DNA from 3 places in the Alcaligenes parafaecalis genome. Region 1 is predicted to be linked to each of the others. Evidence: predicted binding sites of a transcription regulator. Region 1 holds the regulator's gene; each other region holds the start of a gene.
The links. Region 1 encodes HrcA, which represses chaperone genes, less so after heat shock. Its sites were predicted from a motif close to TTAGCACTCNNNNNNNNNGAGTGCTAA; they were not measured.
Positions count from the first base shown of each region.

Region 2: rpoH (RNA polymerase sigma factor RpoH) is a predicted target of HrcA. The motif match lies at 2,293-2,319, and genes of this name have one in related genera.
Region 3: OSH09_RS10290 (co-chaperone GroES) is a predicted target of HrcA. The motif match lies at 1,597-1,623, and genes of this name have one in related genera.

Region 1 is NZ_JAPKNA010000006.1:126,855-131,137, reverse strand. Features, by position in the region: gene recN (DNA repair protein RecN) at 1-376, opposite strand, end outside; gene OSH09_RS16855 (NAD kinase) at 383-1,282, opposite strand; gene hrcA (heat-inducible transcriptional repressor HrcA) at 1,410-2,423, shown strand; gene hemH (ferrochelatase) at 2,487-3,572, shown strand; gene grpE (nucleotide exchange factor GrpE) at 3,688-4,278, shown strand.
Region 2 is NZ_JAPKNA010000002.1:91,973-96,255, reverse strand. Features, by position in the region: gene OSH09_RS07395 (TonB-dependent copper receptor) at 1-1,059, shown strand, start outside; gene rpoH (RNA polymerase sigma factor RpoH) at 1,312-2,208, opposite strand; gene fghA (S-formylglutathione hydrolase) at 2,496-3,389, opposite strand; gene OSH09_RS07380 (S-(hydroxymethyl)glutathione dehydrogenase/class III alcohol dehydrogenase) at 3,520-4,283, opposite strand, start outside.
Region 3 is NZ_JAPKNA010000002.1:749,166-753,448, reverse strand. Features, by position in the region: gene OSH09_RS10305 (FecR domain-containing protein) at 1-94, opposite strand, end outside; gene OSH09_RS10300 (sigma-70 family RNA polymerase sigma factor) at 91-615, opposite strand; gene OSH09_RS10295 (DUF1697 domain-containing protein) at 798-1,331, shown strand; gene OSH09_RS10290 (co-chaperone GroES) at 1,683-1,970, shown strand; gene groL (chaperonin GroEL) at 2,005-3,651, shown strand; gene OSH09_RS10280 (diacylglycerol kinase) at 3,806-4,189, shown strand; gene pyrF (orotidine-5'-phosphate decarboxylase) at 4,195-4,283, shown strand, end outside.

The DNA.
Region 1 (4,283 bases):
GAATATCCACAAGCAACTCACCCAGTTCGCGCAGTTGGGTCAAGGTCGCGGCGCTGCCATTGATGTAGCTGCGGTTGCGGCCTTGCTGGTCGATCAGGCGGCGCAGAATCAGTTCTTCCGAAACATCGAAATCACGCTCGCTAAGCCAGCTCTGAATGTCTTGCTCGCAGTCGAAATGCGCGCTGACCTCGGTACGTGCACAGCCTTCGCGTATGGCTTTGGCGTCGCCGCGTGCCCCTAATACCAGGGAGAGCGCATCAATCAAAATGGATTTGCCAGCGCCGGTCTCCCCGGAAAAAACCGTGAAGCCGGTGTCGAAATCAATCGTGGCTTGATCCACGATGACAAAGTCTCGAACGTGCAGGGTACGCAGCATAGGGGTTTATTCGTTTTCGTCGTTAGGCAAAGGGATGTGATTCCAGCCCAGCTTCTGGCGCAAGGTGGAAAAAAAGCTGTAGCCCTTGGGATGGATAAAGCGAATGGTGTTCTGGGCGCGCCGCACATCAATGCGGTCGCCCTGCTGACAGTCCGACCAGGTTTGCATGTCAAAGTGCACGCTGCCACCGGATTCCACCCGGCCCAGGGCCGTAATGGTCAAATTCAGGGTGCCTGTGTCGGGCAGCACAATAGGGCGGTGTGACAAGGTTTGTGGAGCCACCGGCACCAGTAAAAAAGCTTTCAGGGACGGGTGCAGCAAAGGGCCGCTGGCGGCCAGCGCATACGCCGTGGAGCCGGTAGGAGTGGAGATGATCAGGCCGTCGGAGCGCTGGCGGTACATGAACACGCCATCAAGCTCTACACGCAGCTCGATCATGCCGCCGCGACCGGCGCGGTTGATGACCACATCGTTCAGGGCTACGCCCGAATACAGCACTTCCCCGTCCCGCACCACGCGGCCTTCCAGCATGGAACGCTCTTCAACATCGTATTCACCTTTCAGGACGCTTAGCAAAGCATCATTGGCGTCATTCAAGGGGACATCGGTAATAAAACCGAGGCGACCGTGGTTAATCCCGATCAATGGCACCTTGCTGTGGGCTAATTCGCGGGCAGCGCCTATCATGGTGCCATCCCCGCCCATTACGATAGCCAGATCGGCGCGCTCGCCAATCTGGGCATAATCACCAATGGGGAATTCAGTAATACCGGCATTCTGGGCGGTTGCGGCCTCCAGCAGCACCGAGCAACCAGTGTTGACCAGGGTTGCAGCCAGCGATCGGATGGGCGCATCCAAGCCGGAGTCCTGATATCTGCCAACAATGGCAACCGTTTTGAAATGCATGGGGCGAAAACCTTATGTTTAATGAAATAATGGCGATCAGTGGATTATAGAGTTGCCACTCTAGGCTTGGCTGTAAGATTCTCCCCTTTATCATGCAGAGCTGGTGTTTTTAAGTGACGTACGCGACATGGATGACAGAGCAAATGCCTTGTTGAAGGTGCTGATCGAACGCTACATTGCCGACGGTCAGCCGGTAGGGTCCCGCACCTTATCAACCATTTTTGATTTTTCTCCGGCCACGATACGTAATGTGATGGCGGAGCTGGAAGGCCTGGGCCTGATTCATAGCCCCCACACCTCGGCGGGGCGCATTCCCACGCCTAAAGGCTACCGCCTGTTTGTGGATCGCCTCCTGGCGGCAGAGCGTTTCGAGCGGCCCGATGCCCGCAATCTAAGCCAGTATTTGCCTTTTGATGAGCCTAACCGCGCCGTCAGTTCCGCCGCTTCGCTGCTGTCGAATCTGTCGCAGTTTGCCGGTGTGGTGCTGGCGCCAAAAAAGGCGCAGACCTTCAGGCAGATTGAATTTATTCGCCTGTCCGACAAGCGAGTGTTGCTGATTATCGTCACCCCGGATGGCGATGTGCAGAACCGCATTCTGTTTGTGCCCCGCGATTATCTGGAACAGGAACTGGTCGAGGCCAGCAACTTTTTCAATCAGCACTTCTCGGGCATGTCCTTTGAGTCCGTCAAGCTGGCCTTGTCGCAAGAGCTCAGTTCTTTGCAGGTGGATATTTCACGTTTGATGCAACAAGCGGTGGATGTGGGTAGCCACCAGCCTGATAGTGAAGAGGCGGTTGTCATCGCGGGCGAGAGCAAATTGCTGAATGTCACGGAAATGGTGGCGGATATGGATCGCCTGCGGCGCTTGTTCTCTCTATTCGAGAAAAAAACCGATCTGCTGCACTTGCTGGATGTCTCCAGTCAGGCCGATGGCGTACAAATTTACATTGGTGGGGATTCCCAGCTTTTGCCGGTGGATGATGTGTCTGTGATCACCGCGCCTTACGGTGTGGACGGCAAGGTTGTGGGCACGCTGGGCGTGATTGGGCCATCGCGTATGGCGTATGATCGTGTGATTCCTATCGTGGACATTACAGCGCGGCTATTGTCCAATGCCTTGAGCCATCACTCTGCCAGTTAAACGATGGGCCTTCAGTCTGTTCTTGGGCTGAAGGCAATCTGGCTGTCTAACGCACTAATCATCATGCCCAAGTTGTTTGCTTCTCCTTATTTGCCCGAAGCGCAGGACGCCGATATGTTCAATGAGCAGGCTCCGGTACGCGAGGCCGGGCCTGTCGGCATTTTGCTGGTTAATCTGGGTACGCCGGATCAGCCTGATGCAGCGTCGATTCGGCGCTATCTGGGCGAATTCCTGTCTGACCCCCGAGTGATCGAGATCCCTCAGCCTGTCTGGCAGATTATTTTGCGTCTGTTCATCTTGCCGCGTCGTCCCAGCAAGCTGGCACCGCGCTACAAGGACATCTGGTTGCAAAATGGCGCGCCCTTGCTGGTGTACAGCCAGGCGCAGGCAGATGGCTTGCAGGAGCTGTTGCAGGGACAAGGTCACGACGTGAAAGTAGAGCTGGGCATGCGTTACGGCAACCCGTCTATTGCCAGTGGCCTGGACAAGTTGAAAGCGGCTGGTTGTGAGCGCATTTTGACCTTGCCGCTGTACCCTCAGTATGCGGCCAGCACCACGGCCACCGCGGTGGATTGCGTGGCGGCCCATCTGGGCAAGCAGCGCAATCAGCCCGAGCTGCGTTTCATCAAGCGCTATCACACCCACCCGGATTACATCGGCCCCTTGGCGGCGCAGATTCGTCGCTATTGGGATGAACATGGCAAACCAGAGCGTTTGTTATTGAGCTTTCACGGTTTGCCACGCCGCTGCGTGGAACTGGGTGACCCCTATTACCGCGATTGCCGTGAAACGGCGGATGCCTTGCGTGCGGCGCTGGATGAGCCTGCCGTCGAAGTGCATATGGCCTTTCAAAGTCGTTTTGGTGCGCAGCGCTGGCTGGAACCCTACACCGAACCCACTTTGCGCGAATGGGGCAAGCAGGGGGTGGGACGTGTGGATGCTGTCTGCCCTGGCTTTCTGGCCGATTGTCTGGAAACGCTGGAAGAAATTCAGGTGGAGTGCCGTGACGCTTTCCTGGAAGAGGGCGGTCGCGAGTTCCATTACATCCCTTGCCTGAATGACGATCCGCAATGGATTGAGGGCCTGGGGCGGCTGGCTGTGCAACATTTGGGCGGCTGGTTACCCAGCCGTCTGGTGCCTACCCGATAGCCGCAGCCGGTTTTTGAAGGGCCAGGCCAGCAAAAATACAAAGGCAGGTCTTGAACTGGGGGCAGATGCCCCCATTTTCATGCGATCAACGAATTCTGTAGTGGAGATACATCGAATGGCTACACATGCCGATCCCAATAAGCCTCTGGACGGGGAAGTGACGGAAAACACGCCTGAACAGGCACAACAGGGTACTGTCGGGCAAGACCAGCCAGAGATTCTGGGCCAGCAGCCCGAAGAAAACTCGGCTGATCTGGCTACTGAATTGGCCCAGGCCCAGGAAAAAGTGTCGCAGTACTACGACCAGTTGCTGCGCGCCAAAGCCGAAGTGGAAAACATCCGCCGTCGTGCGGATGATGATGTCTCTAAAGCCCGCAAGTTTGGCACCGAGTCCTTTGCTGAAAGCCTGATCCCCGTGCGTGACAGTCTGGAAGCCGCACTGGCCCAGACCGAGCAGAGCACGGAAACCTGGAAGGAAGGGGTGGAAACCACCTTGCGCCAGTTGAACAAGGCTTTCGAGCGCAACAACCTGAAAGAAGTGGCACCGCAAGCGGGCGACAAGTTCGATCCGCACCTGCACCAAGCCATTTCGGCTGTGCCTTCTGAATTTGAAGAAGGCGCGGTAGCCCAATTGCTGCAAAAGGGCTACACCATTTCGGATCGCGTGTTGCGTCCCGCTTTGGTCATGGTGTCGGCGCCTAAATAAACGAG
Region 2 (4,283 bases), on a different contig from region 1:
CTGACGCTAACCACCGGTGCGGATGCCATGCGCAGCCGCCATCGCAAACGTAGCGGGATGGGGATGCAGGATTACCGCGATCAGGATTGGGTAAAAGACGCGGAATTCGACAATATCGGCATCTTCACCGAGGCCCGTTGGGATCTGAATGATTCCAGCCGCCTGATTGGTGGGGCACGCCTGGACTGGGCCAGCGCCCGCGATCTGCGCCCCACACTGGGTAGCGGCATGATGAGCAAACCCAACCCTGGCGCCAATGAACGCCGCAAGGAAACCCTGCCCAGCGCCTTCCTGCGTCTTGAGCATGACCTGGAATCCCTGCCCTTGAGCCTGTATGCCGGTGTTGGTCATGTACAGCGCATGCCAGACTACTGGGAAATGATTTCACCTGCCAGCGGCCCACAAGGCAGCGGCAGTGCCTTCCTGGGGATTCAACCTGAAAAGACGACGCAGCTCGACATCGGGGCGCAATACAAGGGCGAGACGGTCTCGGCCTGGGCTTCCGCCTATATCGGCCAGATTCAGGACTACATTCTGTTTGATTACCTGCCCGGTGGCATGATGGGCACCAAAACCCAGGCCCGCAACGTCAACGCCCGCATTATGGGCGGTGAATTAGGAGCGGATTGGAAAGCCAACGCGAACTGGACGCTGGGCAGCAGCCTGGCCTATGCCTGGGGTCGCAACAGCACGGATGGCCGTGCCCTGCCGCAAATGCCACCGCTGGATCTGCGCCTGACGGCGGACTATGTGCAAGGCCCCTGGTCCGCAGGCGGTGTCTGGCGCATTGTGGCCAAGCAAACTCGCTACGCACAAGGGCAAGGGAATGTGGTGGGCTATGACTTCGGGCCTACGGGTGGATTCAGTACCTTGTCGCTGTATGGGGGCTACAAAATCAACCGTAATCTGTCCCTGACTGCGGGCGTAGATAATCTGTTCGACAAAACTTACGGCGAACACCTGAATCTGGCCGGGAACAGTGGTTTTGGGTTTGGAGCTGCCACGCGCTTTAACGACCCTGGTCGTACCGTCTGGTTGCGTGCGGCCTTGTCCTTCTGATCCTTGTGTGCTGTTCGGGCCTTTGCGGCCCGACGGCCCAATAAGCAGGAAATTTCAGGGCAAAAAAAAGGGACACCTAGCTGGTGTCCCATAAACATCCGCTTCAAAAGGGAGGGGAAGAGGAGAAGCCGAAGCGGATGCGCAAATGCCGAATTGCATAGGTGGCAAAAATCAGCAAATGTATTGTTTAGTCCGCGAAAATCAGCTTAAGTTCTTCGGATTCCCCGAAAAGTTGTAACTCTTTAAAACGACTTAAACCGCGCCAGCCAAAGCGACGCGCAGCTTCTTGAATGCAGCCACTTCGATCTGACGGATACGCTCTGCCGACACGCCAAATTCGGCGGCCAGATCGTGCAGAGTGGCACCGCCATCGTCCTGCAACCAGCGGGCGCGCACAATGCGCTGCGAACGCTCGTCCAGCGTATCGATAGCTTCTTCCAGGCCGCTGCCTTCCAGCATGTCCTGGGCACGGCGCTCCAGCACGCGTGTCGGTTCCTCGTGTCCTTCATCGGACAGGTAGGAAATAGGTGCAAAATGTTCATCGTCGTCGTTGGCCGGGGCTTCCAGAGCCATATCGTGACCGGACAGACGCACTTCCATTTCACTGACGTCCTGCGGGCGTACATCCAATTCACGCGCAATGGCGTCAACCTGAGCAGTATCCAGCGTTTGACCATCTGGACGCATGCGACGCAAATTGAAAAACAGCTTGCGTTGGGCCTTGGTGGTCGCCACTTTCACCATGCGCCAGTTGCGCACGACATATTCGTGGATTTCGGCCTTGATCCAGTGAACGGCAAAGGACACCAGACGCACACCGCGATCGGGGTCAAAGCGTTTCACGGCCTTCATCAGGCCCACATTACCTTCCTGAATCAGGTCGGCGTGAGGCAAGCCATAACCCAGGTACTGGCGGGCAATGGAAACCACCAGACGCAGGTGCGACAAAATCAGTTCTCGTGCAGCGTCCAGGTCATCCTGGTCGCGCAGGCGCTGACCCAGCTCGGTTTCGCGTTCAGCGCTGAGCATGGGCAGGCGATTAACAGCAGAAATATACGCTTCGATCGTCCCCAGTGCGCCTGGATTAGACACGGCGGCGACCAGATCATTACCAGACGTCAGGGCCAAAGCGTTCGCTTGTTGTGTCATGGAAAATCCTTCAAAAGTCAGCCGGCGAGAGCACAAAAACAAGGCCCTCAAACCGTACAAAACGTATTTCAACAATCATTGAGTTTAGCACTCGATGCTCTGGAGTGCTAAAAATTTCGAATACAGGAATAAGAGTGTCGCAGCAAGAAAAAGTTCACTACTGGAGGGAAAACTACAGCAAATCGGTGGGCAGAACACCACAAACAGGCAAAAAACCGTGGCTGATTGAGCGTAACGCCTTCTTGCCCACCGAAAAATAACAAAGTGCGACCTAGTTTATCCAGCGATCACAGTCGCTCGGCGTGGAAATTCAGATGGTCCTGAATGAAGGTCGAGATGAAGTAGTAGCCGTGGTCATAGCCTTCGTGACGACGCAGGGTCAAAGGCTGTTTGGCCTGCTCGCACGCCTGCTCGAATACTTCCGGATACAGTTGTTCGGCCAGAAAACCATCGTTCAAACCCTGATCGACCAAAATACCGGCGGGATACGGCGTGCTGGTCTTGGCCATCAAGGCACTGGCGTCGTGCTGTTCCCAATCCTGGCGATCCTGACCCAAGTAGGCACCAAAGGCTTTTTCGCCCCAGGGGCAGCGTGTTGGCGCCGTAATGGGAGCAAAGGCCGACACGGAGCGGTACTTGCCGGGATGGCGCAGAGCCAGCGTCAAGGCACCGTGGCCACCCATGGAATGACCAAAAATGCCTGCGCGGCTAGCATCGCCCGGCAGGATGGTGGTGACCAGATCAAACAGCTCCTGGGTCACATAGCTTTCCATGCGGTAGTTCTTACTCCAGCCAGCTTGGGTCGCATCCAGATAGAAGCCGGCACCGGTTCCCAGATCCCAACCCTCGTCCTCCCCTTCTACTCCGGCGCCACGCGGGCTGGTGTCGGGGGTGACCAGCATGATGCCGTGCTCGGCAGCATAACGCTGGGCACCGGCCTTGATCATGAAGGTTTCTTCGGTGCAGGTCAGGCCTGCCAGGAAAAACAGCACAGGCACACGGCCTTGGCCGATGGCGTCTGCCAGGCTGGCGGCACCCTTCTGGGCTCTGGCCTGTAATTGCGGCGGCATATACACAGAAAAACGCATGGGCAGGCCAATTGTCTGCGAAGCGTGTTGGTAGTAGCGCTGCCAACCATCAAAACAGCGGTGTTCGTTGAGCAGTTCCAGTGTCTGAGTCATAGCCCCCTCGTATTCTCAATTGCAGATCCGGCCCCAGGTCGGGTGACACGCCCAAAGGCTGCACACACGATCTCTGAGGCCGGGATAAAGGGCACAGGCTAGTGCCTGCCCCCTCTTCAAGCGACTTCTATTAGTACATCACCACCGAACGGATGGATTTACCGGCATTCATCAGGTCGAAACCTTCGTTAATGCGTTCCAGCGGCAGAGTGTGGGTGATCAGATCGTCGATATTGATCTTGCCGTCCATGTACCAATCCACAATTGTCGGTACGTCGGTACGACCACGAGCGCCACCAAAGGCGGAGCCCTTCCATTCGCGGCCGGTCACCAACTGGAATGGACGAGTGGAGATTTCTGCACCGGCTTCAGCCACACCAATAATGATGGACTGGCCCCAACCACGGTGGCAGCACTCCAGCGCCTGACGCATCACCTTGGTGTTGCCGATACATTCAAAGGAGTAATCCGCACCGCCGTCTGTCAGTTGAATAATGTGGTCGACCACGTTTTCAACCTCATTGGGATTCACAAAGTCGGTCATGCCGAATTGCCGAGCCATAGCTTCGCGCTCGGGGTTGATATCCACGCCAATGATCTTGCCAGCGCCAACCATCTTGGCGCCCTGGATCACGTTCAGGCCGATACCACCCAGACCGAACACCACCACGTTAGCGCCCGCTTCCACTTTGGCGGTGAACAGCACAGCGCCCAAGCCTGTGGTGACGCCACAGCCGATGTAGCACACCTTGTCGAAAGGAGCGTCGTTGCGAATCTTGGCCAAGGCAATTTCCGGCACCACGATATGGTTGGCGAAAGTCGATGTGCCCATGTAATGGTGCACAGGCTTGCCACCGATGGAGAAACGCGACGTTCCGTCCGGCATCAGACCCT
Region 3 (4,283 bases), on a different contig from region 1:
TAGAAGCATCAGGCTTGTCCCCAAGCCGCGTCATCCAGTGCGCAGCCTGTTCAATAATGTCAGGATGCAAAGCCTCGGAACGGGGCGCACTCATGCGTATAGCACCGCATAGCAATGCTGCCAGGCCTTGACCATATCGCGCTGCACGGACTGCACCGACATCCCCAGTGTCTGAGCCACTTGTTGATAGGCCAGGCCTTCTACTTGCACCAGCACAAACACCTTACGTACCCGCGCAGGCAACTGCTCCATCATGCGGCACACCGAATCCAGCGCTTCCACCACCAAAGCATGGGTCTCCGGACTAGGTTCAACGTCCACACTGCGCGCAGCCAGGGTTTCCAGATAAGCCTGCTCAATAGCCTGCTTTCGCCACTGATCAATCAGCAAACGCTTGGCTACCGTCGTCAGAAATCCACGAGGCTCGGTAAAAACAGCGGTGGATTGACTGCGAATCACCCTCTCGAAGGTGTCATGCGCCAGGTCAACGGCATGGTCCGTATTGCCGCTAAGCCGACGACGCAGCATCTGCACCAGCCAGCCGTGATGCTCACGGTACAAGCTGACGAACTCATCAGAGGAAGCGAAATCGGAGGGACTGGAGGTCGGGCTCATTCAAACGGTAATGGGAATGATTGCTAATTAAGATTCTCATTGTACCTGTACTCCCCAAAAGGCAAACCTAGAAAATCAAATTCACTACTGTTTTTTAATACAGCATAAAATAGTCGCTTGAAAATCTCTTTTACTGGCCAGCATTGCCCTTAAGCAGCACTACTTCACTGCAAAAACAAACGATGAACACACAGATTCTTTTATTACGCGGTGTAATGCCTACTGGCAAAAACAAAGTGCTGATGGCACCGCTTCGGGCGGCTCTGGAAGCGGCTGGTTTGCAGAACGTCAGAACCTATATTCAGAGCGGCAATGTAATTGTGTCCACGAAGCTTGAGCAACCAGAGCTAGAGAGTCTGGCGCACCACGCCATCAAGGAAAACTTGGGCGGGGATATTCAAGTGATTGCCCGAACACCGGCCTATTTCATGCAAGTCATGGCCAACAACCCGTTCAAGGACCAGAACCCCAGCCAGCTTTATTTCACCTTACTGCGTTCACCGGCAGACAACGCCTTACTACATGCCTTCCATGCCCTGGAGCACGCACCCGATCAAGTTCGCGTCGTCGGCGACATTGCCTATATTGTTTGCGCAACCAGATACCGAGACCTTAAAGCTAACAATAATTTCATCGAAAAAAAACTCAAGGTCGTCGCCACAACCCGCAACCTCAACACGATGAGCAAGCTGATTTCCCTTAGCTCACCCGCCTAAGCCTGTTTTCAGCATCCACGACCGGAGATGCCGCAAGGTGGCCCTCAACAAGAATAAACACGACCACCACAATGCACTCTCCCTATGAGGAGTGCCTGCATATATACCGCATGTTTCTGCTGTGCAGCCTGCTCACTTTATAGATACCTGCCCGCCAAAGATCAAAACTTCACGAGGTTCAGCCGCCGTCTGCCTTCACGCCCCAGGACAAATATGTAACATCTTTCCCCTCGTGCTCTTGAAATTAGAAAAGTCGTCCCTATAATTAGCACTCGAAGGGGTTGAGTGCTAAAACGCCTCGCCCCCCAATCGGACTCACAACTAAAGTCATATTTAAACAGGAGTTTCTCCATGGCACTGCGTCCTTTGAACGATCGTGTGATCGTCAAGCGTCTGGACAACGAACGCACCACCGCTTCCGGTATCGTTATCCCCGAGAGCGCGACTGAAAAGCCCGATCAAGGCGAAATCCTGGCCGTTGGCCCCGGTAAGAAAACCGAGGACGGCAAGGTTCTGGCGCTGGATCTGAAGGTCGGCGACAAAGTTCTGTTTGGCAAGTACTCCGGCCAAGCCGTCAAGATCGACGGTGAAGAGCTGCTGGTGATCCGCGAAGAAGAAATCTTCGCCGTGATCGAATAAGTACCGCCAACGAAAATTCAATAGGATTTAAACCATGACTGCAAAACAAGTGTATTTCGGCGACGAAGCACGTACCCGCATCGTTCGCGGCGTCAACATTCTGGCTAACGCTGTCAAAACCACCATGGGCCCTAAAGGCCGTAACGTGGTTCTGGACCGCTCTTTCGGCGCTCCTACCGTTACTAAAGACGGTGTGTCCGTTGCTAAAGAAATCGAACTGAAAGACAAGTTTGAGAACATCGGTGCTCAACTGGTCAAAGAAGTTGCTTCCAAGACTTCCGACAACGCCGGTGACGGTACGACTACCGCTACTGTGCTGGCTCAAGCTATCGTTGAAGAAGGCCTGAAGTTTGTTGCCGCTGGCATCAACCCAATGGACCTGAAGCGCGGTATCGACAAGGCTGTTGTTGTGGTTGTTGACGAACTGCGCAAGCTGTCCCGTCCTTGCACCACCAGCAAAGAAATCGCTCAAGTCGGTTCCATCTCGGCCAACAGCGACCACTCCATTGGTGAGATCATCGCCAATGCCATGGACAAAGTCGGCAAAGAAGGCGTGATCACCGTTGAAGACGGCAAATCGCTGGAAAACGAACTGGACGTGGTTGAAGGTATGCAGTTTGACCGCGGCTACCTGTCCCCTTACTTCATCAACAACTCCGAGAAGCAAGTTGCTGTTCTGGAAGATCCGTTTGTGCTGATTTTCGACAAGAAAATCTCCAACATCCGTGATCTGCTGCCCGTACTGGAGCAAGTTGCCAAGACCAGCCGTCCTTTGCTGATCGTTGCTGAAGACGTGGAAGGCGAAGCCCTGGCTACTCTGGTTGTGAACAACATCCGCGGCATCCTGAAGACCACCGCTGTTAAAGCTCCTGGCTTTGGCGACCGTCGTAAAGCCATGCTGGAAGACATCGCTATCCTGACTGGCGGTACCGTGATCTCCGAAGAAACCGGTATGTCTCTGGAAAAAGCGACTCTGGACGATCTGGGTCAGGCCAAGCGTATTGAAGTGGCCAAAGAAAACACCACGATCATCGACGGCGCTGGCAACGGCACCGACATCGAAGCTCGCGTGAAACAAATCCGCGTTCAGATCGAAGAGTCCACTTCCGACTACGACCGTGAAAAACTGCAAGAACGCGTGGCCAAGCTGGCTGGCGGTGTTGCTGTGATTCGCGTTGGCGCTGCCACCGAAGTCGAAATGAAAGAGAAGAAAGCCCGCGTTGAAGACGCCCTGCACGCTACTCGCGCAGCCGTCGAAGAAGGTATCGTTCCTGGCGGTGGCGTAGCACTGATTCGTGCCCGCGCTGCTGTTGCCCAACTGGCTGGCGACAACACCGACCAAGACGCTGGTATCAAACTGATCCTGCGTGCTATCGAAGCTCCTTTGCGCACCATCGTCTCCAACGCCGGTGAAGAAGCCAGCGTGGTGGTGAACCAAGTGGCCAGCGGCACCGGCACCTACGGCTACAACGCGGCTACCGGCGAGTACGGTGACCTGGTTGAGCAAGGTGTTCTGGACCCAACCAAAGTAACCCGCACTGCTTTGCAAAACGCAGCTTCGATCGCCAGCCTGTTGCTGACAACCGAAGTGGCTGTGTCGGAAATCGTGGACGACAAACCTGCCCCAGCCATGCCTGACATGGGTGGTATGGGCGGCATGGGTGGTATGGGCGGCTTCTAAGCCACTTATCAGCACCCCGATTCGGGCAGGAATTGATCACTTCTGCCCTGATCGCCACGCTTTTAGTACAAAAACCGGATGGAATTCTCCATCCGGTTTTTTTTCGCCCGAGCAAACCCCTATAATCAGGGCACTTCAATCTGCAACCCTCTTCATGTCAGACTCTCCATTCAAAAGCAAAGGCGGCCTGGGCCGCTTGTTCAATGCCTTGCGCTATTCGGGGCAAGGCTTGGCTGCCGCCCTGCGTCATGAAGCCGCCTTTCGCCAGGAGCTGGCGCTGGCCGTAATCCTGACACCACTGGCCTTCTGGCTGGGCCAAGGTCCGCTGGAGGTTCTGATCTTGCTGGCCACACTGGTCTTTGTGCTGGTGGTGGAGCTGTTGAACTCCGCCCTGGAAGCCCTGGCTGACACCATTACCCTGGAGCATCACCCTTTGATCGGGCGCGCCAAGGATCTGGCCAGCGCAGCCGTGCTGATGTCCCTTATTTTTGCTGGTGCCGTCTGGCTCAGCTTTCTGTATAGCCGTTTACTTTCCTGATTCCCATGACATTCATAGAAAAACTGAACCGTGCCTGGACGGACAACCAATCCATGTTGATGGTGGGTCTGGACCCAGACCCTGCCCGCCTGCC